2 regions of the Mesorhizobium kamtschaticum genome follow, and region 1 is predicted to be linked to the other one. Evidence: riboswitches for the same ligand, from Rfam matches in the RefSeq annotation. Region 1 holds a riboswitch; the other holds the start of a gene.
The links. A riboswitch is a leader RNA that binds a small molecule or an ion and turns the genes downstream of it on or off. The one in region 1 is predicted to bind S-adenosylmethionine.
Positions count from the first base shown of each region.

Region 2: another riboswitch for S-adenosylmethionine. It lies ahead of metX (homoserine O-acetyltransferase MetX); the one in region 1 lies ahead of AC0V7N_RS35325 (O-succinylhomoserine sulfhydrylase).

Region 1 covers NZ_CM149691.1:7,186,382-7,201,822, reverse strand. The annotation lists gene AC0V7N_RS35380 (enoyl-CoA hydratase-related protein) at 1-202, shown strand, start outside; partial or broken gene ppk2 (polyphosphate kinase 2) at 256-1,165, opposite strand; gene AC0V7N_RS35370 (ATP-binding protein) at 1,389-2,654, shown strand; gene phoU (phosphate signaling complex protein PhoU) at 2,768-3,493, shown strand; gene AC0V7N_RS35360 (magnesium and cobalt transport protein CorA) at 3,588-4,595, shown strand; gene AC0V7N_RS35355 (GcrA family cell cycle regulator) at 4,708-5,229, opposite strand; gene AC0V7N_RS35350 (aspartate aminotransferase family protein) at 5,586-6,785, shown strand; gene argF (ornithine carbamoyltransferase) at 6,802-7,713, shown strand; gene AC0V7N_RS35340 (Hsp33 family molecular chaperone) at 7,860-8,891, shown strand; gene apaG (Co2+/Mg2+ efflux facilitator ApaG/CorD) at 9,174-9,566, opposite strand; gene AC0V7N_RS35330 (ceramide glucosyltransferase) at 9,788-10,939, shown strand; gene AC0V7N_RS35325 (O-succinylhomoserine sulfhydrylase) at 10,972-12,162, opposite strand; SAM riboswitch at 12,218-12,295, opposite strand; gene AC0V7N_RS35320 (2'-deoxycytidine 5'-triphosphate deaminase) at 12,374-13,468, shown strand; gene AC0V7N_RS35315 (hypothetical protein) at 13,535-13,738, shown strand; gene araD1 (AraD1 family protein) at 13,973-14,965, opposite strand; gene mmsB (multiple monosaccharide ABC transporter permease) at 15,253-15,441, opposite strand, start outside.
Region 2 covers NZ_CM149691.1:1,971,970-1,987,410, forward strand. The annotation lists gene yddG (aromatic amino acid exporter YddG) at 1-539, shown strand, start outside; gene AC0V7N_RS09725 (lysoplasmalogenase family protein) at 536-1,210, shown strand; gene AC0V7N_RS09730 (cupin domain-containing protein) at 1,185-1,625, opposite strand; gene gloB (hydroxyacylglutathione hydrolase) at 1,648-2,415, opposite strand; gene AC0V7N_RS09740 (class I SAM-dependent methyltransferase) at 2,579-3,367, shown strand; gene AC0V7N_RS09745 (ABC transporter ATP-binding protein/permease) at 3,505-5,322, shown strand; gene AC0V7N_RS09750 (DUF1194 domain-containing protein) at 5,410-6,213, shown strand; gene AC0V7N_RS09755 (glycosyltransferase family 2 protein) at 6,242-7,156, opposite strand; gene AC0V7N_RS09760 (DUF1330 domain-containing protein) at 7,534-7,854, shown strand; gene metW (methionine biosynthesis protein MetW) at 7,867-8,481, opposite strand; gene metX (homoserine O-acetyltransferase MetX) at 8,478-9,647, opposite strand; SAM riboswitch at 9,754-9,831, opposite strand; gene hisC (histidinol-phosphate transaminase) at 9,992-11,101, shown strand; gene AC0V7N_RS09780 (prephenate/arogenate dehydrogenase family protein) at 11,108-12,043, shown strand; gene AC0V7N_RS09785 (sugar kinase) at 12,048-12,971, opposite strand; gene AC0V7N_RS09790 (DUF2125 domain-containing protein) at 12,979-13,977, opposite strand; gene AC0V7N_RS09795 (gamma-glutamylcyclotransferase) at 14,113-14,634, shown strand; gene AC0V7N_RS09800 (aldo/keto reductase) at 14,757-15,441, shown strand, end outside.

The sequences.
Region 1 (15,441 bases):
TGTGGAGGAGGCGACGCTCGGCCGGGCCAGGCAGCTCGTCAAGAAGCCGGTCGCCGCCTTGCTGCAGACCCGCGGCCTGCTCAAGGGCAACACCGGCGCGCTGTGCGACCGCATCGACCAGGAGATATCGCTGTTCCAGCAGGCGTTGCAGGACGACGCCACGCTGCGCCGCCTGCAGCGGATCGCCCGGCTCGCGGCCTGAGCGATTAAGAAGATACCGCGCCGCGCTGCCCATGGCCGCGCGGCGCGGAAACATCAACCTTCCTTGCCGAGGAATGACGGCCCTTCGCCGATGATCTTCTTGTCTTCCTTGCCGACGATATCGAGATCGCGTCCCTCATAGGGCAGCGACAACAGGATGCGCCGCATCACCGCCAGCCGGGCACGGCGCTTGTCATTGGCCCGCACGATGATCCATGGCGCGAACTCCTTGTGGGTACGCTCGAACATGGTGTCGCGAACCTTGGTGTAATCGTCCCATTTGGTGATGCCGGCGACGTCGATCGGCGAGAATTTCCAGCTCTTCAGCGGGCTGTAGCGGCGATCGTGAAAGCGCTCGAGCTGGGTTTCCTGGCCGATGTTCAGCCAGAATTTGAAGAAGTGGATGTCGTCGTTGACGATCATCCGCTCGAAATGCGGCGTCTCGTCGAGAAACTTCTCATGCTGTTCGGGTGTGCAAAAACCCATCACCGGTTCGACGCCGGCGCGGTTGTACCAGGAACGGTCGAAGGTGACGAACTCGCCCGACGTCGGGAACTGGTCGACATAGCGCTGATAGTACCATTGTCCCTGCTCGGTGGGGGGTCGGCTTGGTCAGCGCCACGTTGCGGGCTGTGCGCGGGTTGAGGTACTGGCGCAGCACGAAGATCGTACCGCCCTTGCCGGCGGCGTCACGGCCCTCGAACAGCGCCATCACCCGTTTGCCGGTCGCCTGCAGCCATGCCTGCGCCTTGACCAGCTCGATCTGCAATTTCTCGAGCGTTTCGTCATACTCGTCGGTTTTCATCTTCTTGTCGTAGGGGTAGCCGCCCGCGGTCAGCTTGTTGTCCTCGACCCAGTCCGGAAGCTCGGGATTCTCGATGTCGAATTCCCGTTCCTTGCCGTCGATCCTGATCTTCAGCGGACCCGAAGCCGGCGCGGCGGAACTTTCCTTGGCTTTTTTCATCGAGACGAACCCTTTCCAGCTTGCGGACTCATGCTATCGGGAGCCACTACAGCGCCGCGCGTCCGTTTGGACGCGCAAAGGACGCTGTAGCACTTTTGATTTTGCGCGTGATCCTTTCTGAAAATCGATTCCCGATTTTCGGGATCATGCGCGGAGCGGTCCAGCGGAAGTTTCCGCAGCCGTACGACCGGTGGGACGGCATGGGGCGCGGGCGCGCGAGCGAATGACTGACCTGGATGCAGAGCAGAAAGGCGTGGCGCAGACCTTGGCCATCAGGCTGTGGCACATCCGCTGGCTGCTTGCGGCCGGGGTCGTCGCGGTTCTGATCGCTTTTGCCTTTGCGGGTATTTCCGCCTACGTGCTGGTGCCGGCGCTGCTCCTGTTGCTTGCAGCGGCGATGCTGCCGACCACGGGCTTGCGCCAATCCGCGGAGAGTGCCGCCGCGATCGAGGCGATCGGCCTGCAGCGGCTGTCGGGCGAATATCTGGCGGCGGCTGTTGCCGACCCGCTGATCATCTTCGACCATGCCGCCACCATCGTTCACGCCAACGCCGCCGCCTTTGCCGCCTTTGGCGGGATCGCACCGGGCCTGTCGCTGCCGCTGAAATTCCGGGCGCCGGAAATGCAGACCCTGCTCGACAGCGTGCTGTCCGGCATGATCGCCTCGGATGTCGTCGACTATACCGAGAAGCTGCCGGTCGAACGGGCTTACCGGGTCAGCGCGTCCTCCGTCGGGCACGGCACCGACCTCTATGTGCTGGTGTTCAAGGACCAGAGCGAGACGCGGCGCATCGATCGCATGCGCGCCGACTTCATCGCCAATGCCAGCCATGAATTGCGCACCCCGCTCGCCTCGATCGCCGGTTTCATCGAAACACTGCGGGGACCGGCCCGCAACGATCCGGCGGCGCGCGAGCAATTCCTGCAGATCATGCAAAACCAGACCGGCCGCATGGCGCGCCTGATCGACGATCTGCTGTCGCTGTCGCGGCTGGAGATGAAGCCCTATCTGAAGCCTGGGACAGAGGTCGATCTGCGCCAGACCGTCGACAGCGTCATCGACTCGCTGGCCCCGCTTGCCCGCGAAAACAGCGTTGCCATCGAGCGCGATTTCGCCAAGGGGCCTCTGAATGTGCCTGGCGATCGCGACGAGCTGTTCCAGGTTTTCGAGAACCTTCTGGAAAACGCCTGCAAATACGGCCAGTCGGGCGGCCGCGTACTGGTGTCGATCGCGCACGCCGATAACGGTTCCGAACCCGGCATCGACGTGACCATCAGGGATTTCGGCCCCGGCATTCCGGAGGAGCATATTCCGCGCATCACCGAGCGCTTCTATCGCATCGACGTCGAAACCAGCCGGACCCAGAAAGGTACCGGCCTTGGCCTGTCGATCGTCAAGCACATCCTGACGCGTCACAATGCCAGGCTGACGATCAAGTCGGAGGTCGGCAAGGGCGCCGCCTTCTCGGTTCATTTGCCGACGCACTGATATCGCCCTAGTTTTCCACGGGACCGTTTCTTTTTTCTGTCATCCGGCTAGCGTATCAGCGGGGATTCGAGGAAACGACTCAAGATCAAGAAACCGTGGGAAGGCATTCATCCATGCAGTCCGTGCACATAATGAGCGCCTATGACGAGGAGCTGAAGTATCTGTCCAAGCGCATCGCCGCGATGGGCGGTCATGCAGAGCGCATGGTCGAGCAGGCGGTCGCTGCTCTCGTCAATGCGGATCCGGGACTGGCCCAGAAGGTCATCCGCGACGACGCCGTGCTCGATGAAGGGCAGCGCGAGATCGACGACAAGGCGATCATCATCATTGCCAAGCGCCAGCCGATGGCGACGGATCTGCGCGAGATCGTCGGCGCCATCCGTATTTCCGCCGACCTCGAACGGGTCGGCGACCTCGGCAAGAACGTCGCCAAGCGGGTGGTCGCGGTCACCGACGGCCGCCAGCCGACCAGCCTGTTCCGCGGCCTGGAGGCCCTGGCCAATCTGGCGCTGACCCAGCTCAAGGAAGTTCTCGACGTCTACGCGTCGCGCTCGGTCGACAGGATAGGCTTCGTGCGCGACCGCGACGACCAGATCGATGCCATGTACACGTCGCTGTTTCGCGAATTGCTGACCTACATGATGGAAGATCCGCGCAACATCACGCCCTGCACGCATCTTCTGTTCTGCGCCAAGAACATCGAGCGCATCGGCGATCATGCCACCAACATCGCCGAAACCATCTATTACATCGTCACCGGCGACCAGATGCCGGCCGATCGGCCGAAAGGCGACAAGACGGACAAAATCAGCGTGTCAGCGACGCTGACGGCGAAATGAACGTTCCTCTCGAACGCCAGATCATATTGCGCTAAACTATCCCGGCGTTAAGCTTCTCAGGCCTTGATAAAGGCCCTGCTTTCCGGAGGCTACGATGGAATATGTCCGAGAGTTCAAGCCCGCGGCGCCGACATCAGGCATCATTGCCTCCAGTGTCTACACGGCCGGTAAGCGTATCGCCGACATTCCGATCGAGGAAGCCGGCGAATGGGCCAAGAAATCGGGACACGTCGTCTGGATCGGGCTGCTCGAACCTGACCGCGAGCTCCTGCTGCGCGTCAAGGCGCAGTTCCATCTGCATGAGCTGGCGATCGAGGACGCCGAGCATCCGCACCAGCGGCCGAAGATCGAGCAATATGGCGACGCGCTGTTCATCGTCGCTCGCACCGCGCAGCTGATCGAAGGACGGGTGACTTTCGGCGAGACGCATCTGTTCGTCGGCTCGGGCTACATCGTCAGCGTCAGGCACGGCCCGTCGACCTCCTACGCCGCCGTGCGTCAGCATTGGGAAAGCTGCCCGCATTCGCTGGCCAAGGGCGAGGATTTCGTCCTCTACGCCATTCTCGACTTCATCGTCGACAATTACATGCCCGTGCTCGAACAGATCGAGGACGAGGTCGAGGCGATCGAGGACAAGGTCCTTTTGAAGCCGATGACCGGCCCCGACATCGAACGGCTCTATATGCTGCGCCGCGATCTCCTGCGCCTGCGCAATGCAGCGCTTCCGCTGGTGGAGGTCTGCCGCCGGTTGACCAGCGCCGACCTGCCGCAGATCCACACCGCCATGCATCCGCTGTTTCGTGATGTGACCGACCACATCCGCACCGTCCAGGAAAAGATCGACAGTTTGCGCGAAGTGCTGGCATTTGCCTTCGAGGCGAGCCTACTGGTCGGTCAGAGCCAGGAAACGGCGATCTCGAAGAAACTCGCCTCCTGGGCCGCCATTCTGGCCGTGCCGACGGCATTCGCCGGCATCTACGGCATGAACTTCACCGACATGCCCGAACTGAAGATGGAGTATGGCTACCCGATTGTGCTGACCACGATCGCGCTGATCTGCTCGTTTCTCTACTGGCGGTTCCGCAAGAATGGGTGGCTGTGAGGGTAGGGCAGTAGGGCAGTAGGGCAGTAGGGCAGTAGGGCAGTAGGTTAAGACAAGGCGCTCATCAGCCGTCTAAAACATATTGCCCTACTGCCTTACTGCCCTATTCCCCTCAGCGATTGCGCCTCCGCTCCGCTGCCGGCTGGAAGGCTACGCGGGCGTGGTATTTGCAATACGGACCGGTTTCGGCGGCCTCGTTGCCGCAGAAATTGAAGTCCTCCGACAGCGGATCGCCGTTCGGCCATTTGCAGGTGCGCTCGGTCAATTCGACTAGCTGCAGATGCCGTGAGATCGGTACCACCACATTTTCGACCGGACGGATATAATGATGGCGCGCGACTGGCTCGGCATCAAACTGGGTCTGCAGGGCCGTTGCACCGATCGAAGTCGTGACGTGGCGTGCCGTGCTTGCGGCGCGCGCCACCGATTTCTGAACGGTCGATCCCTGAGCCGTCTTCTTCTGGCGTGCCGGCGTCGCCGTTGCGCGGCCGCGGCCCGACAGCTTCAGCCGATGCACCTTGCCGATGACGGCATTGCGGCTCACCCCTCCAAGCTGGGCAGCAATCTGGCTTGCGCTCAGACCCTCCGACCACAGTTTCCTGAGAAGTTCAACCCGCTCGTCAGTCCAGTTCATGAGACCGCGCTCCTGCTAAGCGTGCGCAATCGGAATCCCTTCCCGACCCAGCAACCTTGCTGGGGCAGACACCACATATATCTGGTGATTAGGTCCGCCGCACGAAATCTAGTTATTTCTCGACTACAATTACCTTATGCGCTGACTCGGTGACAGAGTTCCAAGTGCAACACGAATCGGTTTTTTCGGTTTTCCCCAACTTGCCCGGTCGCTCATGAGCCGGCGTCGAGTTAGGGGGCTTATTGCGCGCCACTACGTGACGTTTTCGTTGACTTCATGGCCGAAAAACACGATAAGCCGCACAAGGCCGCCGCTTTGGCGGCTTTTTTGATTTTCCGGTACCGGAGACGCATATAATGAGCGGTTCGGCGCTTTACGAGACCTTTGCTCGCGCACCCCTGGCCTTCGACCACGGGGAAGGCACCTGGCTGGTTACCGACAAGGGCGAGCGATATCTCGATTTCGCCGGCGGTATCGCGGTCAATTCGCTCGGCCACAGCCATCCGCATCTGGTCGCGGCTCTCACCGAGCAGGCGGCAAAACTCTGGCACGTCTCCAATCTCTACGAGATTCCGGGGCAGAGCCGGCTTGGCGAGCGTCTGGCCGATGCCACCTTCGCCGACAAGGTGTTCTTCACCAATTCCGGCGCCGAAGCGCTGGAATGCGCGATCAAGACGGCGCGGCGCTACCACTTCGTCAAAGGCCATCCCGAGCGCTTCCGCGTCATCACCTTCGAAGGTGCCTTCCACGGCCGCACGCTGGCGACCATCGCGGCCGGTGGCCAATACAAATACCTCGAAGGCTTCGGCCCCAAGGTCGAAGGCTTCGACCAGGTCGGCTTCGACGACATCGATGCCGCCGAGAAGGCGATCACGCCGGAAACCGCCGCGATCCTGATCGAGCCGGTGCAGGGCGAGGGCGGCATCCGCCCGGTGCCGACACAGTCCCTGAAGCGGCTGCGCCAGCTCTGCGACCAGCACGGCCTGCTGTTGATCTTCGACGAGGTCCAGTGCGGCATCGGCCGCACCGGCAAGTTGTTTGCGCATGAGTGGACGGGTGTCACACCCGACATCATGGCGATCGCCAAGGGCATTGGCGGCGGCTTCCCGATGGGCGCCTGCCTGGCCACCGACGAGGCCGTGGTCGGCATGACGTCGGGCGTGCACGGCACCACCTTCGGCGGCAACCCGCTGGCGATGGCGGTCGGCAACGCCGTGCTCGATGTGGTGCTGGAAGACGGCTTCCTCGAAGACGTCCAGCGCAAGGCATTGCTGATGAAGCAAGGCCTGGCGGCGGTCGCCGACGAGTTTCCCGATGTCATCGAAGGCATCAGGGGCACCGGCCTGATGCTTGGCCTCAAATGCGCCATGCCCAACACCAAGGTGAACATGGCGCTGCGCGACCAGCATTTGCTGACGGTTCCGGCCGGCGACAACGTCATTCGACTGTTGCCGCCGCTCACCGTCACCGACGCCGAGATCCACGAAGCGCTCAACCGCATCCGCGCTGGTGCCAAAGGCCTGGCGGATGCCATCGCCGCGGCCGCCGCGAAGTAATTCCGGAATATTGCTGATGTCAGTTCGCCATTTTACCGATCTCTCCACCGTTTCCGAGGGCGACCTGCGCTTCATGCTGGACGACGCGGTGGTGCGAAAGGCACGCCTCAAGGCCGGCGAGCGCACCAGGCCGCTCGACGGCAAGGTGCTGGCGATGATCTTCGACAAGCCATCGACGCGCACACGCGTCTCCTTCGACGTCGGCATGCGCCAGCTTGGCGGCGAGACCATCATGCTGACCGGCACCGAAATGCAGCTCGGCCGCTCCGAAACCATCGCCGACACCGCCAAGGTGCTGTCGCGCTATGTCGATGCCATCATGATCCGCACCACCTCGCATGAGCGACTGCTGGAACTGACCGAGAATGCCACCGTTCCGGTGATCAACGGGCTGACGGACGACACCCATCCCTGCCAGCTGATGGCCGACATCATGACCTTCGAGGAGCATCGCGGTCCGGTGGCCGGCAAGACCATCGCCTGGACCGGCGACGGCAACAATGTGCTGCATTCGCTGCTCGAAGCCTCGGCGCGGTTCCGCTTCAACCTCAACGTCGCCGTGCCCGAAGGCAGCGAGCCGGCGCAGAAGCATATCGACTGGTCCAAGGCGCATGGCGGCAAGCTGCATTTCACCCGCTCGCCCGAGGAAGCCGTCGACCAGGCCGACTGCATCGTCACCGATTGCTGGGTGTCGATGGGCCAGGAGCATCGCGCCCGCGGTCACAACGTGTTTTCGCCTTACCAGGTCAATGCCAAGCTGATGGCGCATGCCAAGCCGGATGCGCTGTTCATGCACTGCCTGCCGGCGCATCGCGGCGAGGAAGTGACGGACGAAGTCATCGACGGCCCGCATTCGGTGGTCTTCGACGAGGCCGAGAACCGGCTCCACGCCCAGAAGGCGGTGCTTGCCTGGTGTCTTGGTGCTTGAGATGTCTTGGGGCTTGAGATGTCTTGGGGCTTGAGATGTCGGGGCGCTTGAAGTGTCTGGGCGCTTGATCTGCGGGCGCGCGATGCCTATCTGCGCCGCATCACGCAAATCAAGCGCGTTTGGACGCATGTGCCTCTCCGGGTCGCATGGCCGCGCCCTGGAGCTTTGTCATGTTGGAAACGCATCAAGTGACTGAACATCACCCCAAACTCGGCGAGTTCGGCTATGCTGGCGACGATCATGTCGTGCCGTTCGAGGTCGGCCCGCTCGACGTGCGCGGCCGCACCGTGCAGCTCGGGCCGATGCTCGACGCCATCCTCAGCCGCCACGACTATCCCGAGCCGGTTGCCCGTCTGCTGGCGGAAGCCTGTGTGCTGACGGTGCTGCTCGGCACCTCGCTCAAATTCGAGGGCAAGTTCATCCTGCAGACCCGCACCGACGGGCCGGTTGACATGCTGGTGGCGGATTTCTCCACGCCCTCGGCGTTGCGCGCCTATGCACGCTTTGACGCCGACCGGCTGGAGGCTTTGGTCTCGGCGGGCGAAACGTCCCAGCAGACGCTGCTCGGTAGCGGCGTGCTGGCGCTGACCATCGACCAGGGCGCCCATACGCAACGCTATCAGGGCATCGTCCAGCTCGACGGCGAAACGCTGGAGGACGCGGCGCGCACCTATTTCCGCCAGTCGGAACAGATCCCGACGGATATCCGGCTCTCGGTTGCCAAGCTGTTGACGCCGGGTCCTGGCGGCGCGCGCGAACAGTGGCGCGCCGGTGGCATCCTGGCGCAGTTCCTGCCGCAGTCACCCGAGCGCATGCGCGTTCCGGACCTGCCCGGCGGCGATGGCGATCCGCGCGAGGAGATCCACGATCCGGCCGACAATTCCTGGCAGGAGCTGCTGGCGCTGCTCGGCACCATCGAGCCGACCGAGCTGATCGATCCGACGATCGGCGCCGAGCGGCTGCTCTATCGCCTGTTTCACGAGCATGGCGTGCGCGTCTTCGGCGGCGTCCCCGTCGCCGACCAGTGCTCATGCTCGCGCGACAAGATCCGCGGTATCCTCGAGGGTTTTTCCGCGCAGGAGATCAAGGACAGCACCGAGGATGGCGGCATCCACGTCGCCTGCGAATTCTGCTCGACGCAGTACGACTTCGATCCGGCGGAATTCGCGGCGCAATGACGAAGCTTCCTCTCCCCGTTCACGGGGAGGTGAGGAGTGGTCCGCACGGCGGATGAAAAGCCAATTGCTTGGCTTTTCAAACGACGAACGCCCGAAGGGTGGATGAGGGGCAGCGCGAACTTTGGCGAATAGCCGTGCGTGGACCACTCAGACGTTGTCGTGCATGGGAGATAATCTTCTGGGCTCGGCGCCGCCCCTCATTGCCCTGCCGGGCATTTCTCCCCGTATAGCGACGGGGAGAAAGACGCTGTCGGGGAGGACTTCGCTAATCGCCAGACTATTTCAATTCACCGTCCGCCTCGTCCCCGGCAGATCCAGCGAAAACGCCGGGATGGCGATATCGAAAGTCTCGCCCCGCTTGTTGCGCATCGTATAGCGCCCGACCATGATGCCTGACGGCGTCGAGAGCGGACAGCCGGACGTGTATTGATAGCTGTCGCCGGGATTGAGTTCGGGCTGGTCGCCGACGACGCCGGGGCCGCGCACTTCCTCGACCCGGCCGGCACCGTCGGTGATGTGCCAATAACGCGACATAAGCTGCACGAATTCGTCCGACTGGTTGTCGATCGTTATCTGATAGCCCCAGACATAGCGGTTCTCGGAAGGATCAGAGCGGTCCTCGAGGTAAAACGGCCTGACCTGCACTTCGATGTTGCGCGTGACGGCGCGGTACATAAGCGGCTCCAAAACAATCCGATACCTTTCGGCGCTCCTGGCGAGCAGGTCAACGTGCGCGTCTTGTCGCGCCTGGTCTTGAAAGGCAGGTGCCGGCAAAGAATGTCATTTAAGTGACACACGACAATGGTGGTGTACACGCACCGGGCGACTCGGCGCTCTGTCGAACTGTTGAAAACGGCCACGATGCGAGCCGTCTCTTCTGGAGTGACCAGATCTCGATGGAACTCACTCTCATAGCCGCCTCGCTTTCGACTGCTCTTATCCTTTCAAACGCTGCAAGCATCCTGCTCGCCGCTTCACAGCTGAAAAGGCGCACCACGATCGCACGGCTGGCCGGCAAATCGCCGCCGGTGTCGATTATCGTACCGTCGCGCGGCGTCGAGCCGTTCACGCAGGAGACGCTGGAACGCGCCTTCTCGCTCGACTGGCCGCGCTACGAGTTGATCTTCTGCGTTGCCCAAGCCGACGACCCCGTGGTCAGGTTGATCCGTGCCGCCATTGGCTGCTTTCCAAAAGTGCCGGCCCGGCTGTTGATCGGCGACGATCGCGTCAGTGCCAATCCCAAGCTCAACAATTGCGTCAAGGGCTGGGAGGCCGCGCGGCACAACTGGGTCGTCCTGGCCGACTCCAACGTGCTGATGCCGAGAGACTACATCCAGCATCTGATGGCGGCGTGGCGGACGGATACCGGCCTTGTCTGCTCGACACCGATCGGTTCGCGGCCGGATGGCTTCTGGGCCGAGGTCGAATGCGCCTTCCTCAACACGCTGCAGGCCCGGTGGCAGTATGCCGGCGAAGCGCTCGGCCTCGGCTTTGCCCAGGGCAAGAGCATGTTGTGGAACAAGCCGATGCTGGATGCCAATGGCGGCATCCGTGCGCTGGCCGCCGAAATCGCCGAGGACGCCGCCGCGACCAAGCTGGTGAACAGCCTCGGCCTGCGCGTCAATCTCGTCGCCGCGCCCTTCGAGCAGCCGCTCGGCCGGCGCAGGCTTGGCGTGATCTGGTCGCGCCAGGCCCGCTGGGCGCGCCTGCGCCGCGTTACCTTCCCGCTGTTCTTCGCGCCCGAAATCCTGACCGGCGCTGTGGTGCCGCTGGTGCTTGCACTGGTTGCGGCGGCAAGTGCCGGCGTCAGCCTGCCGCTGACGGCCATCGCCGTGCTGGCGGCCTTCTACCTTCCGGAATGCGCCCTGGCCTGGTCCAAGGGCTGGCACCTGTCGCCGCGCACGGTCGCGGCGATGATGGCGCGGGACTTGATGATTCCAGCCATGTGGGCCCGCGGCTGGCTCGGTGGCGCTGTCGACTGGCGCGGCAACGCGATGACCATCGGCACCAAGGCCGCCGAACTGGAAGAGACGCCGTCGCGCGCCTAGCTTCAGCGCGGGCGACGCTGCTTCGACTGGTTCTATTTCGCGGCCTTCAGCGCCTGTGCGATATCCTCCAGAAGATCGTCGGTGTCCTCCAGACCGACCGACAGCCTGAGCGTGCCAGGCCCGATGCCGAGTTCGGCGCGGGCCTCGTCGCTCAAATTCTTGTGCGTCGTCGTCGCCGGATGGGTGATCAGGCTCTTGGCATCGCCGAGATTGTTCGAGATAAGCACGATGTCGAGCGCGTTCTGCAAGGCGAAGGCCGCCTGCTTGCCGCCCTTGACGTCGAGGCAGATCAGCGTCGAACCACCCGACATCTGCTTCTTGACGATATCGGCCTGCGGGTGGTCGGCGCGGCCGGGATAGATGACGCGGGCGATCTGCGGCTGCTCGGCGAGGAAGTCGGCGATCTTGCCGGCGCTTTCCGTCTGCTGGCGCACGCGCAGCGGCAGCGTTTCCAGGCCCTTCAGCAATGTCCAGGCGTTGAATGGCGACAGGCTGGGGCCGGTGTGGCGGAAATAGTCGTGCAAATTCTCGTCGATCCACTTCTTGTCGGACAGGATGACGCCGCCGAGACAGCGGCCCTGGCCATCGATGTGCTTGGTCGCCGAATAGACGACGATATGCGCGCCAAGCTGCAAAGGCTTCTGCTGCAGAGGCGTGGCGAAGACATTGTCGACGACAAGCCGCGCGCCGATCGAGTTGGCCAGCGAGGCGACGGCGGCGATGTCGACCACTTCCAGCGTCGGGTTGGTCGGGCTTTCCAGGAAGAACAGCTTGGTGTTGGGCCTCACCGCCTTTTCCCAGTTGGCGATGTCGGTGCCGTCGACCAGCGTCGCCTCGATGCCGTAGCGGGGCGCCAGCGTCTCGACCACCCAGCGGCAGGAGCCGAACAGCGCGCGCGCCGCCACGATATGGTCACCGGCCTTGACGCTGCACAGCATGGCCGCCGTCACCGCGGCCATGCCGGATGCCGTGGCGCGCGCGTCCTCGGCGCCTTCGAGCGCGCACATGCGCTTTTCGAACATGTCGACGGTCGGATTGGCGTAGCGCGAATAGATGAAGCCGGGCTCCTCGCCCTTGAAACGGGCTTCCGCGGCCTGTGCCGTTTCGTAGACGTAGCCCTGGGTCAGGTACATCGCTTCGGAGGTCTCGCCGAATTGGGAACGCAGGGTTCCGCCATGCACGAGGGCTGTCTGAGGCTTCCAGTTGCGCTTCTTGCTGCTCATTGCTTTGTTCCAGACACAAAAAAACCGGCCGCGAAAGTCGCAACCGGTCCATACGGCCTCGCGGCCAACGGTCCTTTAGCGACTTGTTTAACGTGGCTGCAAGCCGACCGGCCAAATCACCACGGGATAACGACCCTTTAGACCCGCGCCGCGCTTGCGTCAATTGCCGGCTTCATTAAGAGGTTTGTACCAGCGACTAAGGAGCGTAGCCTTGCGGCAGACAGGCATTCTTCCCGATCAGGACATTTCGGCGCTGTTCCAGTCCGGTGCGCTGAAGTCGGCGCGCGCGCTCGATACCGACCAGATCCAGCCGGCAAGCCTGGATCTGAGGCTCGGCGACAAGGCCTGGCGGGTGCGGGCCTCCTTCCTGCCCGGCCCCAACCACAAGGTTTCGGAAAAGCTCGATCGGCTGAAGCTGCACGAGATCAATCTTGCCGAAGGCGCGGTGCTGGAAACCGGCTGCGTCTACATCGTGCCGCTGCTCGAAAGCCTGGCATTGCCGGCCGAGATTTCGGCCTCCGCCAATCCGAAGAGCTCGACCGGACGGCTCGACATCTTCACCCGCGTCATGACCGATCGCGGCCACGAGTTCGACAAGATCGCCGCCGGCTACAACGGTCCGCTCTACCTGGAAGTCAGCCCGCGCACCTTCCCGATCGTCGTGCGCACCGGCTCGCGCCTGTCGCAGATACGCTTCCGCACCGGCAACGCGCTGCTGTCAGAGGCGGAGTTGCATGACCTGCACCGCGCCGAGATGCTGGTCGCCACCGAGCCGCCGAATATTTCGGGCGGCGGCATCGCGCTGTCGATCGACCTCAATGGCGACAGTGACGGGCTGGTCGGCTATCGCGGCAAGCATCACACCGGCCTCGTCGATGTCGACAAGCGTGCGGCACAAGAGGTCGTCGATTTCTGGGAACCGATCCACAAGAGCGGCGCCGGCGAGCTGGTGCTCGATCCCGACGAATTCTACATCCTCGTCAGCCAGGAAGCGGTGCATGTGCCGCCGCTCTATGCGGCCGAGATGACGCCCTTCGATCCGCTGGTCGGCGAGTTCCGCGTCCACTATGCCGGGTTTTTCGATCCGGGCTTCGGCCATTCGGCGTCCGGCGGCACCGGCAGCCGAGCGGTGCTCGAAGTGCGCAGCCACGAAGTGCCGTTCATCCTCGACCATGGCCAGATCGTCGGCCGGCTGGTCTACGAGCATATGCTGAAGCGGCCGCAGGCGCTCTACGGCACCGATCTCGGCTCCAATTACCAGGCCCAGGGTCTTAAGCTCTCCAAGCATTTCCGCGCCGCGCGCTGAGGCCGCTATCCGGATGTTCCCGCGATCAGTCGCGAAAGAAGATTCTCTCGCGGCGCCAAGGCAGCCATGGAACTCACCGATAAAGAGGAGTTCGCGTACGGTCAGGCGCTTCCTGCCCCAAAATCCTTTGGTTTGTTTCTCGTCGTCGAGCGACGCGCTTGTGCGGGACTTCACGGGGAACAATTGCTTGTCGAGGCATCCGAGAACATAGGCTTTAGCGGAGTCGATGCCGCAGGCCTTGGCATTCCCGTCGAGTTTGTCGGCGCGTAGCGCGGAAGTCATGCGATCCGCATTGCTCATCAGAAAGTTCACTTGCGTCTTCGAGTAACCGGCGGCCAGAAGCCGGCTCGTCATTGCCGATCGGGCGTCATGATAGGATTTCGGACTGCAGCGCTCCGCGCCGTAGGCCATCAAGGAGGAACAGGCAAAGGCAAGCGCCAAGCCAGTGAACACGATACTAAGCCGTATCCGGTTCATTTCCTTCCCCCGAATTCTAGCCCTTTGTCACAGCGCCTTGACCGCCACCTTTACCGGTTGCTCAATCTCGAGCGGATTGCGCAGCGGCAGGCCGAAATCCCCGGCCTCGATCTCGAACACATCGCCGGCCTCGGTCTTGACGCCGTCGGCAAACGACAGTGTCGCCGTACCGAACATATGCACGTGCACGTCGCCCGGCTGGCGGAACGCCGAATATTTGAAGTGATGATGTTCGAGATTGGCGATGGTGTGCGACATGTTCGCTTCGCCCGACAGGAACGGCTTTTCCCACAGCGTGTTGCCGTCACGCACGATGCGCGACGTGCCGCGGATGTCGGGAGGCAGGTCGCCGATCAGGATCTCCGGTCCGAACGAGGCATTGCGCAGCTTGGAATGGGCGAGGAAGAGATAATTCACGCGCTCGGTCACATGGTCGGAAAATTCGTTCGACAGCGTGAAGCCGACACGGAAGGGGGCGCCGTCATCGCCGATGACATAGATGCCGGCGACCTCGGGTTCCTCGCCGGCGTCCTTGGCGAAGGCCGGTGACAGGAGTGCGGCACCCGGCGCCACGGCCATCGTGCCGTTGCCCTTGTAGAACCATTCCGGCTGTACGCCGACCTGGCCTTTGGCGGGTTTGCCGCCTTCCAGGCCCATGCGGAACATCTTCATGGAATCGGTGAGTTGCTCCTCGCCATCGGCGCTGAGCTTCTTGTGCATGGAATCGCGCGTCGCCGCCGAGCCGAGATGCGTCAGCCCGGTGCCTGTGAGATGCAGATGCGCCGGATCGGGATGGTTGATCGGCGACAACAGCCGCCCCTTCTTGTAGGCGGCGTCGAGATCGACCGTCTCGCCAAGTCCCTTGCGCTCGATCAGCGCGATGAGGCCGACGCCGGTGCGGGCAGCCTCCATCGCCAGCGAGTAGACGCTGCGGGCGCCATTGATGATCCGGGTCTTGCCGCCGCTGCGGGCAACGACACGGATGGTCTCTGCGTCGTCGAGAATCTGCGAGATCAGCATGATCAATCCTCTCTCATGTGTCTTGGCCTGGTTGCCTCTTGGCAAACCCCAACCTGCGCGGCTCGGACCTCGCCGCGCCACGGGTGAAATTCTTCGTCCGGATTGCGCTCGCGGGCTTGATCCCCGGGGGGACTTCTTGATGCCGACTATTTGCCGGCAGCATCGCGATCTAGACCCGTATGCCTTCCTCGTTGCCTCGCCGGAGCGGTTCGACCCGCTCCAAGTATTTTGTTTCTACGCAATTCTTGTGGGAAAACCGCGATGCACTTTTCCTGGAATTGCTCCTGTCAGGCCTTGTTCTTGTTGTAGACGTCGAAGATGACGGCGCCGAGCAGAACCAGGCCTTTGACCACCTGCTGCCAGTCGACATTGACGCCCATGATCGACATGCCGTTGTTCATCACGCCCATGATGAAGCCGCCGACCACCGCGCCGATGACCTGGCCGACGCCGCCCATCGCCGAGGCGCCGCCGAT
Region 2 (15,441 bases), 2.0 Mb from region 1:
GCCTTGCCGGCACCGTGCTGATCGTCACCAAGGGCGGTGGGCTGGCCTTCGATGCGCGCTACGCCTTCGGCTACGCCATGGCCGCCGTCTGCGCCGTGCTGTGGTCGTCCTATTCGCTTTTGTCGCGGCGTTTCCCGTCGGTGCCGACCAGCATCGTCACCTGGTTCTGTGCGGCGACCGCCGTGCTGTCGCTCGCCTGCCATCTGGCGCTGGAGCAAACGGTGCTGCCGGACGGCGCCGGCCAATGGCTGGCGGTGCTCGGCCTTGGCCTGATGCCGGTGGGGGCTGCCTTCTATGCCTGGGACATTGGCGTCAAGCGCGGCAACATCCAGGTGCTGGGTGCCGCAAGCTATGCGGCGCCGCTGCTGTCGACGCTGGTGCTGATCGCGGCCGGCGTCGCCGAGCCGTCGCTGCGCATCCTCGCCGCCTGCGTGCTCATCACCGGTGGCGCCGCCCTGGCGGCAAAATCGCTGTTCCTGCGCAAGCCGGCTGCGGCCGAGAGCGAAGCCAAGGCATCCGAAAGCGGAGCCAGGGCATGACGATGCCATTTGCCGGCGGCATCGACGCCAATGCCAATGCGACGCTGATCTTCTCGCTGGTGGCGGCGGTGATCTATGCTTTCACGCTTGGCATGCCACCGAGCCTCGCCCGCTCGGCGGCAAAGACGCTTGCGGTGGCGATGCTTGCCGTGCTTGCGGCGCTGCAAGGCGGCCCGCTGCTGCTGGTCGTTGCGCTGGCGCTCAGCGCGGTGGGTGACGCCTTCCTGTCGCGCGACGGCGAAAAAGCCTTTCTCGGCGGGTTGGCGAGTTTTCTCGTCGCCCACATCGTCTATGTCGTGCTGTTCCTGCGCAGCGGCGGTGGGTTGGCACTGCTCGGCGTCGAATCGTGGCGCGGCGCGATCGCGCTGGCATTGGCGGTGTTCGTGGTCGTCATGCTCGCCGCGCTCTGGCGTCGCGTCGGCCCCAGCCTGCGTATTCCGATCGCGATCTATGTGGTGGCAATCCTGGCGATGGGCATGGCGGCGCTGACCACCAACAGCGCCTGGGTCATCGGTGGCGCGGTGCTATTCATGGCATCGGACGGGCTGCTCGCCACTGAGAAATTCTTGGTAGCCGCCATCTCGCCGCACCGCGCCTGGATGCGTTTGGCCGTCTGGGTGCTGTATTACGCCGCCCAGCTGGCGATTACGCTGGGTTTCCTGCTGGGGTAGGGCTCCAGCCCGGTTCGGCCAGTTCGAAGGCGGCGAAATCAAAACCCGGCGCGACCGTGCAGCCGACCAGCGTCCAGTCGCCCAGGCTGCGCGCCGATTGCCACCAGCCCGCCGGCACGACGATCTGCGGCCGCTCGCCCGCCGCGAGCTCAATGCCGAGCACCTGTTCGATCACGGACGCGCCTTCCTCCCACATGGACAGTGCCAGCGGCGCGCCGGCGTGGAAATGCCAGACCTCGGCGGCATCCTTGACCCGGTGCCAGGCCGAAAGCTGGTGCTGTTCCAGCAGGAAATAGATGGCTGTCGAATGGCCGCGCGTGCCGCCGGCTTCGTCGCGAAAGGTCTCCGCGTACCAGCCGCCTTCTGGATGCGGCTTCAGTCCAAGTGTCGCGATGATTTCTGCTGAACTGGTCATCGGTCGAAGGCTGGCATGACGCTCAAAAATTGTCCTTGCGCTTGCGAATCTCGGCGAACACCTCGGCGTCCGAGGCCTTCTCCAGCCCAAGATGCTTGCGGATCGCCGGATCGTGCCAGCGCAGGAACGGGTTGGTCGACAATTCCTCGCCGATCGTCGTCGGCAGCGTCGGCTTGTTGTCGGCCCGCAGCGCCTCGATCCTGGCGGCGCGCTCCTTTAATGCCGAGTTGGTCGGGTCGACGGTCAGCGCGAAACGGGCGTTGGCGAGCGTGTATTCATGGCCGCAATAGATGACAGTATCGGCGGGAAGTGCGGCAAGTTTCTTCAGCGATTCGTACATCACCGGCGGCTTGCATTCGAACAGCCGTCCGCACCCCAGGGCAAACAGTGTGTCGGCGGTGAAAGCCACTTTCGACGCCGGCAGATGGTAGGAAACGTGGCCGGCGGTATGGCCAGGGGTGGCGATCACTTTGATGCGCTCATCGCCGAGATGAAGGACGGAGCCCTCTTCGACGTTTTCGTCGATGCCGGGGATCTTGGCCTTTTCAACCTCCGGGCCGACGATGCGCAGCTTGAACCGCTCTTTCAACGCCAGATTGGCCTCGACGTGGTCCATGTGGTGGTGCGTGGTCAGGATCATCGTCGGCGTCCAGCCGGTGCGCTTGATCGCGGCCAGGATCGGCGCCTCCTCGGGGGCGTCGATGATCGCGGTCTGCCCGCTTTTGGGGTCATGCACCAGCACGCCGAAATTATCGCTGCGGCACATGAACTGCTCGATTTCGACCGTCATCGTATCTCTCCATTTGTCGCCGCAGACATAGGGCGCCAGAGGCCGGATGTCATCCCGGAGATGACAAGTGTCACTCCGGAGATGACAAAGTCACTCCCGGAGATGTCGGTAGCCTTCAGGGCCCTTTGTTGAAACCTGCCGATATCACGGCTACATCCCTGACATGCATTCCGACATCGTCGACCTTCGCTCTTTCTATTCGACAACGCTCGGCCGGTTCGCCGAGCGCTCGATCACCATGGCGCTGTCGTCGATATGGGCCACGGTCCCCAATGAACGGCTGGTCGGGCTCGGCTATACCTTGCCCTGGCTGGAGCGGTTCGGCTCCGACGCCGAGCGGGTCTTCGCCTTCATGCCGGCGACGCAGGGCGCCGTGGTCTGGCCGGCGACGGGGCCGACGGCGACCGCGCTGGTCTTCGACGAGGAACTGCCGCTGGTCGATTCCTGCATCGACCGCATGCTGCTCGTCCATTCGCTCGAACATGTCGAAAACCCGCGCGAGACGCTGAACGAGATCTGGCGGGTGCTGTCGCCGGCGGGACGCGTCGTCATCGTCGTGCCAAACCGGCGCGGTGTCTGGGCGCGCTTCGAGCATACGCCGTTCGGCAATGGCCGGCCTTTTTCACGCGGCCAGCTCACCGAGTTGCTGCGCGAGGCGAATTTCACGCCCGCTTCCTGGTCGGATGCGCTGTTCTTCCCGCCATCGCGGCGACGCTTCATGATGCGCTTCCACAATGTGCTGGAGCGCGCCGGCCGGCGGCTGTGGCCGATCTTTTCCGGCGTCATCGTCGTCGAGGCGCAGAAACGCCTCTATCAAGGTGTGCCGGTCGCCCAGCGCGCGTCTCGCCGCGTCTTCGTGCCGGTTCTGTCGCCGCATGGCGCGACACGGCTCGGCCGCCGGGCCGAGGCCGCAGGCGCGGTGGCGCCGTCCCGCCAGGTGAAACCTTCGTGATCAAGCTGGAAACTTGCGTCGCGCGGCATTTTCCCGACCTATCTGTCGTGCTGGTCTCACAGACTGGTTGAGGGACCGCCGCCGTCGGCTCTCTTCATCCGGTTTCAGCATTCCACCTGAACGCAAGGACCTCTGACATGGCTGATCAACTGGACAATCAGGCCACCGTTCAGCCGGTCGCTGTGGCCAGCAGCCTGCGCGATCAGGTGGCGACGATCAAGCGGGCGCTGGTGGGATCGCCGGTTCGCAAATGGTTGCTGTGGACGTCGGTCGGTATCATGGCCGTCATCATCGCGACGTCGATCGGCCAGGTCCTGCTCAACAGCTGGAACCAGCCCTTCTACGATGCTCTGGCGCGCCGCGACATGGCGGCTTTCCTGCATCAGCTCCTCGTCTTTGCGATGATCGCCGGCGGTCTGCTAGTGCTCAATATCGGCCAGACCTGGCTCAACCAGATGATCCGGCTGAAGCTGCGCGAGGCGCTGACGCTGGACCTGATTGACCAGTGGATGCGGCCGGCGCGCGCCTTCCGGCTGGCCAATGCCGGCGCCATCGGCGTCAATCCCGATCAGCGCATGCAGCAGGATGCCGCGCATCTGTCCGACCTGTCGACCGATCTCGGCGTCGGGCTGTTGCAGTCGCTCATCCTGCTCGTGTCTTTCGTCGGTGTGCTGTGGGAACTGTCTTCGGGCTTCGTCTTCCACATCAATGGCTGGTCGCTGGCCATACCGGGCTACATGGTCTGGGCTGCGTTCCTCTATGCCGGCATCGCCTCCTGGCTGAGCTGGCTGGTCGGGCGGCCGCTGATCGGCCTGAACAGCGACCGCTACACGCGAGAGGCGGAGCTGCGCTCCTCGATGGTGCGCGTCAACGAGAATGTCGATGCGATCGCGCTCTACCATGGCGAAGACGACGCCAAACGGCGGCTCGAAATCGACCTCGGCACGGTGCTGGGCGCGATGCGGCGCATCTTCACTGCCCAGATCAACCTGTCCTGGGTGACCGACACCTATGGCTGGATCACGGTCGTGGCTCCCATCCTGGTCGCGTCGCCGGTTTATTTTTCCGGCGACATCAGCTTCGGCGGGCTGATGATGGCCGTCGGCGCCTTCAACCAGGTGCACTCTTCCTTGCGCTGGTTCGTCAACAACATCGGCAGCATCGCCGACTGGCGCGCCACGCTGATGCGCGTCGCCGACTTCCGCATCGCGCTCGATGAAACCGATGTGCTGCACGATACCGAAAAGCGCATCACCTTCGATCAAAACGCCAATGGCAGCTTGACCTTCGAGAAGCTCCAGGTGGCCTCGCCGGAGGGCTGCACGAAACTCTCCGACCAGCATGTCGAAATCCGCCCCGGCGAGCGGGTGATGATCACCGGCGAGCCTGGCGCCGGCAAGACGCTGTTCTTCCGCGCAATTGCCGGGCTTTGGCCCTGGGGCAGCGGAAAGATCGGCCTGCCGGCGGGCGAAACCCTCATCTTCGTGCCGCGCGTGCCGTATTTGCCGGCCGGCACGTTGCGCGAGGTGCTCAATCACGCGAACGGACATGCGCCCGCGAGTGATGCCGACATTGCGGCGGTGCTGGCCGAGGTTGGTCTTGAACGGCTGTCGTCGTCGCTCGACCGCGTCGGGCGCTGGGACCATGAATTGGGCGATGACGAACAACGCCTGCTGGGCGTGGCCAGGCTCGCCTTGCGGCAACCGAAATGGGTGATCATCGACGAAGCGATGGATGCGTTCGACGGACCCGCGCTGCGCCGCGTGCTGGCGATGCTGGAAAAGCATCTGAAGGGAGCCACGATCATCAATATCGGGCGCGGCCAGCACAACAATCAGTTCTTTCCGCGCGGTTTGACGATCGTGAAGGATTCCGGCGCGCCGGCGCTGAAACCAGCCCGCGTCAGAGCTGGCGCCATCGATCCGCCGCCGGCTGCCGCCCGCCGCAAGAAATAGGCTGTTTTCCCGCACTGTCGCAGCAAGCTTTATTTCGCCGCGATCGCGAAGGAAGATTTCCCGGAGAAACCAAATTCGGCGGTGGCGATGCTTGATGCTCTGCGCCTGCTTGCCTGTCTAGCCTGTGTCCAGCCAACTCCCGTTGCGTCGCCATCGGATGCGCTGACTGTCGACGTCGAGTTGGTGCTGGCGGTCGATATCTCCCTGTCGATGGACGAGAAGGAATTCGCCCTGCAGCGCGCCGGCTATGTCGAGGCATTGCGGCATCCCGACTTCATCCAGGCCGTTCGCTCCGGCAATACGGGCCGCATCGCGCTCGCCTATTTCGAATGGGCAGGCACGGTGCGCGACGACGCGGTCATCAACTGGCAGATCATCGACAGCACTGAGAGCGCCAACCGCTTTGCCGACAAGGTGGCGGCGCGCCCGTTCCGGAGTTTTCGCGGCACGTCGATTTCCACAGCACTTGCCTTCGGCGCCGGGCTATTCGACAGGACGGATTTCGCCGGCGAACGCAGCGTCATCGACATATCGGGCGATGGCCCCAACAATATCGGGCCGCCGGTCACCGCGACGCGTGATGCTGCAACCGCCAAAGGCATCGTCATCAACGGTCTGCCGATCCTGATCAACCCATCGACTACCTTCAGCCATCTCGACCAGTATTATGCGCAGTGCGTGACCGGCGGCCCCGGCTCTTTCGTGCTGCCGATTTATGCGGCCGCCGAATTTTCCACCGCCATCCGGCGCAAGCTGATCCTCGAAGTGAGCGGCATTCAGGACAAGGCTGGGGTCATTCCCGTCGACGCGGACCCGCCGATCGACTGCCTGCAAGGTGAACGGGACAGGCGATTATTATCGGATCCCTATTTTCCGGAACTAGACCGATGAACCGCCGTCTGTCACGCCGGCGCGACTGCTAGTCGCGAACTTCATTGTAGAGGTCGCGACGCGAGCGTCGTCCACAGACATAGCCATTGACCAGTTCCGGCAAGGAATAGCCGAGCGCCGCCGACGAGCGGTTGGTCATGTATCCGGCAAATGCCTGAGGTATCCGGCCCTTGAGAAGATCGGCGATGATCTGCCGCGCGATCATGAAAGGCGGGATGTGCGGATAGCGGCGGGCGATATGCGGGTGTTTGGCCATCAGGCTCGCATAGGCTTCGACATAGCCGCCCCGGCGGCCCGAAATCGAGTTCTGCGAATTGTGCTTCGTCCAATCGATGTCCCCGGACAATTGCGCGCCAAAGCGGGCGGCGAGGCGCAGCAGCAGCTCCCGGTCCTGCATCCGGATGATGTCGCTGTCATAGCCGCCTATGGCCAGCAAGGCCTCGCGACGAGCCGTTATCGCCGAACCGGCGACGAAAGCTGTCTGCACAACCACCGCTCGCTCCAGCATTGACGGGCTCAGAAAGGCGGTGCGGTTGATGCAATTGGTGGTTCGATTTCCTTTCAGGGAAACGTATGAGGAGAGCAGCACCTGAAGTGCTGGATTGTCATCGAACCAGGCCAAGGTCCGTTCGAGCCGATGTGGCAGGTAGACGTCGTCGGAATCAAGGAATGTCACGACAGGCGCGTTCGCTCGCTCGATGCCGGCATTCCTGGCGGCGTTGGCGCCGCGCCATTTCGCGCCGATATAGACCAGCCGTGGGTCGTGAATGCGGGCCAGCGCCGCTTCCGTGCCATCCGTGGAGCCATCGTCGACGACGATATGCTCAAGCCTCGGCATGCTCTGGGAGAGGACGCTTTCGACGGCGCGCAATACCGTTTCGCGCCGGTTGTGGGTCGGCGTGATGACCGTGATAAGGGGCGAGCGCTGCGTCCTCCCGGTCATATCGCGTCAACCGTCTCCGGCGCAAAAATGCGCTTCCGGCCAGGTCCTTCGATCTTCAGGGCGATCGAATCGATCGGACTTCCCCTTCCACGACGCATCATTGGATTCGTCGGTGACGCTACAAAAAACAGCTTCCCCTGTCACCCATCCTGCTGGCATTCGGCCCGCGCGAAAGGACGAATTCCCGTCCTAGCGTTCCAATTGCAACAGCGTCGCCAGGCAAGAGCAATTGCGACTGGCCGTAGGAGGGATCGGCTCATCGCGACTGAGCCGCGCCCATTCCATTACCTCCGACATAATCGCTTCGCGATGGCCGCTCCGGCAGATTGCCCTCGCGAGGCCGGCAAATCGGCCTCGATCGACAAGGGAGTTACGTCATGACCGCTTACGCCGTTGCCCATATGCGCCAAGTCACAATGGGCCCGCAGATCGTCGAGTACCTGCACAAGATCGATGCCACGCTGGAACCTTTCGGCGGCCGTTTCCTGGTTCATGGCGGCGACGTGGAGGTGATCGAGAACGATTGGCCGGGCAACCTCATCATCATCGAATTTCCCGACCGGCATCAGGTGCACAGCTGGTACAATTCGCCAGCCTACCGGGCGATCCTTTCACTGCGCACCGACAATTCGGACTCCGACGTAATCATCGTTGACGGCGTCGAGCATCCGCACAAGGCTACGGATGTGCTTGGCTAGACGTGCCGTGCCCTATCGCTTCAGCAAGAACACCGCCTGCTGGCCGAAGAAATTCCAGAACCACCAGGGCATCGACAGGCCGATCTTCTGGCCAGCGGCGTCGAGCGCGGTCGCTTTTTCCACCGTCGCACCGAGTTCCTCGCACAGATTGACGAAGTCGCGGATGGTGCAGAAATGGATGTTGGGCGTGTCGTACCAGGAATAGGGCAGGTCCTGGGTCACCGGCATACGGCCTTTGACGAACAGCGACAGGCGCACCCGCCAATGGCCGAAATTGGGGAAGGACACGATCGCCCGGTCGCCGATCCTGAGCAGTTCGTCGAGCACCAGCTTCGGGTTGCGGGTCGCCTGCAAGGTCTGCGACAGGACGACGAAGTCAAAACCCTTGTCGGGATAGAATTCGAGATCCTTGTCGGCATCGCCCTGGATGACGGAGAGACCGCGCGCCACGCATTCGTTGACGCCGCGCTGCGACAGCTCAAGCCCGCGGCCGTCGACCTGCTTGGTGTCCTGCAGCAACTCAAGCAACGAGCCGTCGCCCGAACCGACGTCGAGCACGCGGGACTGCGGCGGGATGAGGTTGGCGACGACCTCGAGGTCGACGCGCTGGCTGCCGTTGACACTCATGATGCGAGCCCCCTGGCACGCGCCGCCGAGCCGATGAAGCCGTTGATGGCGGCAAACAGTTCCGGCTCGTCGAGCAGGAAGGCGTCGTGGCCGCGATCGGTCTCGATCTCGACGAAGGACACGGATGCGCCGGCGGCGTTGAGTGCGTGCACGATGGAGCGGCTCTCCTCGGTCGGAAACAACCAATCCGATGTGAACGACACCAGGCAGAACCGGGTCTTGGTGCCGGCAAAGGCGTCCGCCAGCCGGCCGCCATGGTCGGCGGCGAGATCGAAATAGTCCATCGACCGCGTCATGTAGAGATAGGAATTGGCATCGAAGCGGTCGACGAAGGTCATGCCCTGGTGGCGCAAATAGCTTTCGATCTGGAAGTCGGCATCGAAGCCGAAAGTCAGGTGGTCGCGGTCCTGCAAATTGCGGCCGAATTTTCGGTGCAGTGCGGCTTCCGAAAGGTAGGTGATGTGGGCGGCCATGCGCGCCACAGCCAGACCCTTTTCCGGGCGCTTGCCGTGCTCGAAATATTTCCCGCCATGCCAGTCGGGATCGGCCATCACAGCTTGCCGACCGACCTCGTGGAAGGCGATGTTCTGTGAGGAGTGGCGGGCGCCGGTGGCAATCGGCAGCGCTGAGAAGACGCGCTCGGGATAGCACGACGCCCACTCCAGCACCTGCATGCCGCCCATCGAGCCGCCGAGCACGCAGAACAGTTTCTCGATGCCGAAATGGTCGATCAGCATCTGCTGCGCGCGCACCATGTCGCGGATGGTGATGATGGGCAGGTCGAGCCCGTAGGGTTTGCCGGTGGCCGGATTGGTCGAGGCTGGGCCGGTGGAGCCGAGGCAGCCGCCGATGACGTTGGAGCAGATGACGAAGAAGCGGTTGGTGTCGATGATCTTGCCGGGGCCGATCAGCACTTCCCACCAGCCCGGCTTGCCGGTCACCGGATTGGTGTTGGCGACATGCTGGTCGCCGGTCAGCGCATGGCAGACAAGGATGGCGTTGGAGCGGGCATCGTTCAGCGTGCCATAGGTCTGATAGGCGATCTGGAACGGCGACAAAAGCGTGCCAGCGTCGAGCTTGAGCGGCTTGTCGGACCCGAAGCGCAACACCGGGCTCGACGGCTGGTCGGCCTCGTTGTTGGTCTTTCCTGCGCGCAGAGCGGCCATTCTCGTCTCACTTGCTGCATCATATCAGACGAAAAATCGCCGACGATGCGTCCGTCCGGCCGGCCGCGGACAATAAAAAACCGGCATTGCCATTCGCAAAGCCGGTTACGTCACGCAAACGGCCCTTTAGCGAATTGTTTAACGTGGCTGCAAGCCGACCGGCCAAATCACCACGGAACTGTCGCTGCCCTTCTAGAACTCGCTCGCTCTGCCGTCAATGCCAGCTGTCTGGGCCGGCATCTGGGCCGGCTGCTGGCACCACTGCCGCCTCTCGACATTGCGGGCCATGGCTTGTATTTCCGCTGCGGCCCCGGATGGAGGCATTTTCGACGGATTTTGCAAAAATGAACCAGACACCGGATCAGGCACGTCCAACCCCGCGCGCGGGCATCATGGACATCGATGCCTATGTGCCCGGCAAGAGCGCCGCACCCGCCGGCGTCGCCAAAGTCTACAAGCTGTCGTCGAACGAGAATCCGCTCGGGCCGTCACCGAAGGCGATCGAGGCCGCGCGTGAGGTTGCCGCCAAACTCGACATCTATCCCGACGGCACCGCCAAACGGCTGCGCGAGGCGATCGCCGAGGTGCACGGCCTCAACGCGCAGAACATCATCTGTTCCAACGGTTCCGACGAGATTCTGGGCCTGCTGGCACAAACCTATCTCGCGCCCGGTGACGAAGCGATTTTCACCGAACATGCCTTCATGGTCTACAAGATATACATCCAGTCGGCCGGTGCTGCGCCGATCGCGGTCAAGGAGACCGACGAGCGCGCCGATATCGATGCGATCCTGGCCGCCGTCACGCCGCGTACGAAAATCGTGTTCCTGGCCAATCCCAACAATCCGACCGGCACCTATGTGCCGTTCCAGGAGGTGCGTCGCCTGCATGCCGGCCTGCCCCGCAATGTGCTTTTGGTGCTCGACGCGGCCTATGCCGAATATGTCCGCCGCAACGATTATGAAGCCGGCATCGAGCTGGTCGGCAGCGCCGAGAACGTGGTGATGACGCGCACCTTCTCCAAGATCGGCCTGGGTGGGGCGCGGATCGGCTGGATGTATGCGCCCATGCACATCGTCGACGCCATCAACCGCGTGCGCGGTCCCTTCAATGTCAATGCGACGGCGATCGAGGCCGGCATCGCGGCGATCCGCGACCGCGCCCATGTCGAGCGCAGCGTGGCGCACAACGAGACCTGGCTCACCTGGCTGAGCCAGGAGATGACCGGGCTCGGGCTGCGAGTGACGCCCAGCGTCGGCAATTTCCTGCTCATCCATTTTCCCGACGACCAGAAGCATTCAGCGGCGGCGGCCGACGATTATCTGACGGCGCGCGGCTATATATTGCGGCGCGTTTCAGGCTACGGCTTCCCCAACGCGCTGCGCATGACCGTCGGCACCGAAGAGGCCAATCGCGGCGTTGTCGCCGCGCTCACGACATTCCTGAAAAGCTAGAGCGCCATGACCTCACCGATGTTTGAAAAGATCGCACTGGTCGGCATCGGCCTGATCGGCTCGTCGCTGGCCCGCGTCATCCGCCGCGAGGGCCTGGCCGGTCACGTCGCCATCTCGACCCGCAGCGCCGCGACGCTGGCGCGGGCGGAAGAACTCGGGCTGGGCGACAGCTACACGACCGATGCGAAGGAAGCGGTTCGCGATGCCGATCTGGTCATCGTCTCGGTGCCTGTCGGCTCGTCCGGCGCGGTGGCGCAGGAGATTGCGCCAGCGCTGAAGAAGGGCGCGATCCTCACCGATGTCGGCTCGACCAAGGCGTCGGTCATCGCGCAGATGCAGCCGCATGTGCCTGACGGCGTGCACTTCATTCCCGGCCATCCGCTGGCGGGCACGGAAAAATCGGGACCGGATGCCGGCTTCGCCGACCTGTTCGACAATCGCTGGTGCATCTTCACGCCGCTGCCGGACACCGATCCGGAAGCGCTGGAGAGGCTGTCGGAATTCTGGCGCCGCTGCGGCGCCAACATCGACACGATGGACCCGCAGCATCACGACATGACGCTCGCCATCGTCTCGCATCTGCCGCATATCATCGCCTACAACATCGTCGGCACCGCCGATGATCTGGAATCGGTGACCAAGACGGAAGTGATCAAATATTCCGCTTCCGGCTTTCGCGACTTCACGCGTCTGGCGGCCTCCGACCCGACCATGTGGCGGGATGTGTGCCTGCACAACAAGGACGCCATCCTTGAAATGCTGGCGCGGTTCTCGGAAGATCTGGCGTTCCTGCAGCGCGCGATCCGTTGGGGTGACGGCGACAAGCTGTTCGACCTGTTCACCCGCACCCGCGCCGTGCGTCGCTCGATCATCGAGGCCGGCCAGGACATCGACGCGCCCGATTTTGGCCGTCAGGCCGTAGAACACCCCGCGAAAACTTAACCTGTCAGCTGGGCCAGGTCGCCGCGACCATTGCCAGCGTCTCGGCGCGGTCCGGTGCGCCCAGCCTGCCGCCGAAGCGCTGGCATTTGAGCGCGGCGGCGGCACTGGCGAAGCGCAAGGCCTGCTCGACCGGCATGGCTTCGGCCAGCCCGACGGCAAAGGCGCCGTGAAAGACATCACCCGCCGCCAGCGTGTCGACCGCCTTGATTTTTGGCGCCGGGACATGACGAGATGATTGCGCGGTGCGATCGAACCACCAGGTGCCTGCCGCGCCGCCGGTGACCGCGACGAAGGCGTCGGTGCGGGAGGCGAGGTCGGTGCAAGCACTCTCCAGGTCCAGCGCCTGTCCGCATATGATGCGGACCGCCGGCTCGGAGGCGACGATGTGCGAGGCCAGCGGCAGCAACCGCTCCAGCACCGCCAGCGGCGCGGTGTCGGCATCGAGGATCGCCGGCCGGCCGGCGGCGTGCGCCGCCTTGAGGGCAAGGGCCGCGGCTCCTGGCCAGCGCACGTCGACCAGCACGGCATCGAACGCCGTGATATCCGCGAAAGGCAAAGCCTCGGGACTGGTCTGGGCTAGGCTGTCATAGAAAGGCACGATGATGCGCTCGCCATGCGCGTCGACCAGGATCGAGGCCAGTGCCGAACGGGCGCCGCTGACGCGGCGGACATAGGTGCAATCGACGCCTTCGGCCTCGACACCGGCAATCAGCTGATCGCCGATGGGATCGTCGCCGGCGCTCGCCCACAGCGATACGTCGGCGCCCAGGCGATGCGCGGCACAGGCAGCGCTGGTGGCCATGCCCGACGCGATCTGGACACCGTCGGAGGCAATGAATTTTCCCTGATGCGTGGGAAGCGTCTCGACATGCAGGATCGTGTCCAGCGTCAGCGCGCCGACACTCAGGAGCCTCACGGGTTTTGCCATGGCCGCGCTATTGCACCGGCTTGATCTTGCCCAGCGGAATGAAGCCGAGCGAGGCTTTGCCCTTGACCACTTTCAGCGGCATCGACGGTTCGCTGCCGAGCATGGCGAGGGCGGCAAAGCCCTGTTGGATCGCATTCTTCTGCTCGGGTATGGCGCCGGCAAGGATAGATGCCACGGCCTTCGGATCCATGATCCGGATCATCAGATCGGCGTCGATCAGGCCTTCGGTGTCGACCGATAGCGGCCCGGAAACGGTAACCCGCGCCGTGCCCGAGGACACATCGAGGTTGCGAATCTCTATCCTTTGGCCACGCAGGCTCTTCACCTGCGTGCCGATCAGCGCGACACCATTCTTCAGCGTGGCGTCGCCGCTGGCATCGAGCGCCGGCAGCACGCGCCCGCCGATCGCATCCGGGTCGATCTCGAGATCACCAAAGCTGCCGGCATAGTCGAGATCGCCGCCATTCGGCTGCAACTGGCCAGCGGCCTTGCCAGCGCTGAACAGTTCAACCGGATCGGTGTCGTCAGCCGGATCGGTCTGGCCGGACAGGCCCTCGGCCTGCAGGGATATACGCTGCGGCAGCGGGTACCACAATTTGACGTTGGCCTGCAGATTGTCCCAGTCGATCCACAGCGGCATCATGCCCGGGACGGAGGTTCTGAGCGGTCCGCGCAGATTGGCAACCGGGGACAGGGGTTGGATGATCTGGGCGGCGGCATTGAAGGAGCCTGCCGACGCGGCGATGTTCTTGGCATCGTCCTCGTAGGCGAGGTTGTCGCAGGAGACGGTAAAGCTCAAGGGATAGCCGCTGACCTGGAGATTGGCGCAGCCGGCCTCGACGCCGCTCTTGTTGAGCGTGGCAACCGCCTTGTCGGCTTCAGCCCTGACCCTGTTGGCCAGATAGAACCAACCACCGCTGTAGATGGCAAACAGCACAACGATGAACGCCACGAGCCAGAACAGGCCGCGGCGGGACTTTGGTTGGCGTTCGTCACTTGACGTCATGCTTTGGCTCTCATTAACGCATGGGTGTTGGTGGACGGAGCTTCGATTCCGACAACAATAGGTAGACAGACACGGACGGAAAAAACACCGATTCAGATGCGGTGTCGGCAATCTTTTACAATCAGGCGCGGCGATATGGGCGATTTTTGGGTGTTTGGCTACGGTTCGCTGATCTGGCGGCCGGGTTTCGCGCATGTCGAGACACGCCGCGCCCGGCTGCATGGCTACCGCCGCTCGCTCTGTGTCTATTCCTTCGTGCATCGCGGCACGCGCCAGCGGCCCGGATTGGTGCTCGGCCTCGACCATGGCGGTTCCTGCGTCGGCCTGGCTTTCCGTGTGCCAGGCGAATTGCGCGACGAGGTCATTACTTATCTGCGCGAACGCGAGCTCGTCACATCAGTCTATCTCGAGCGCACGCTCAAGGTTCGCCTCGACGGCGGCGGCATGGTCGAAGCCGTAGCCTACATTGTCGACCGCAAGCATGAGCAATATGCCGGCGCGCTGGACGCTGCGCATGCGGCGGCGGTAGTGCGCGGTGCGGTCGGCCAATCCGGCAACAATGAGGATTATGTGCTCAGCACGCTGAAGCATTTGGAAGCGCTTGGCATCCGCGACCATTGGCTGGAGGAAGTGGCCCGGGGGATAGCGCCTTTGTGAAGGCTGGCTCTGCGGAAAAGGCAGCCAGGCCTTTGACCTTGGTGCGGCGAGACCTAGGTTAGGCTCCGAACCCCAGCCAGCGGGCGGCATCCGCCCGGTCCCAGTCCTCACGGAGATCCGTCTTGCAGAAACGCCGTCTCGGTCGCACCGACCTTTCCATCGCGCCGCTGGTTCTGGGCGGCAACGTCTTCGGCTGGACCGCCGACGAGAAGACCTCTTTCGACCTGCTCGACCGCTTCGTCGGCGCCGGCCTGAACGCCGTCGATACGGCGGACGCCTATTCGCGCTGGGTCCCCGGCCACAAGGGCGGCGAATCCGAAACCATCATCGGCAACTGGATGAAGAACCGTGGCAACCGTGACAAGGTCGTGGTGATCACCAAGGTCGGCTCGGATATGGGGCAGGGCCACAAGGACCTGTCCGCCGCCTATATCGAAAAGGCCGTCGACGCGTCGCTGAAGCGGCTGCAGATCGACGCCATCGACCTCTATCTGTCGCATTGGCCGGATCCGACCACGCCCTATGAGGAAACCCTCGGCGCCTATGAAAAGCTGCTCGCCAAGGGCAAGGTTCGTCATGTCGGCTGCTCGAACCTCGATGCCGGCCAGTTGCGCGCGGCACTCGATGTCGCGAGCCTGCGCAGCCTGCCGCGCTACGAGGTGCTGCAGCCGGAATACAATCTCTACGACCGTTCCTCCTTCGATGGGCCGTTGCACGATCTGTGTGTGGCCGAGGATATCGGCGTCATCACCTATTTCAGCCTGGCCAAGGGTTTCCTAAGCGGCAAATACCGTAGCGAGGCCGATC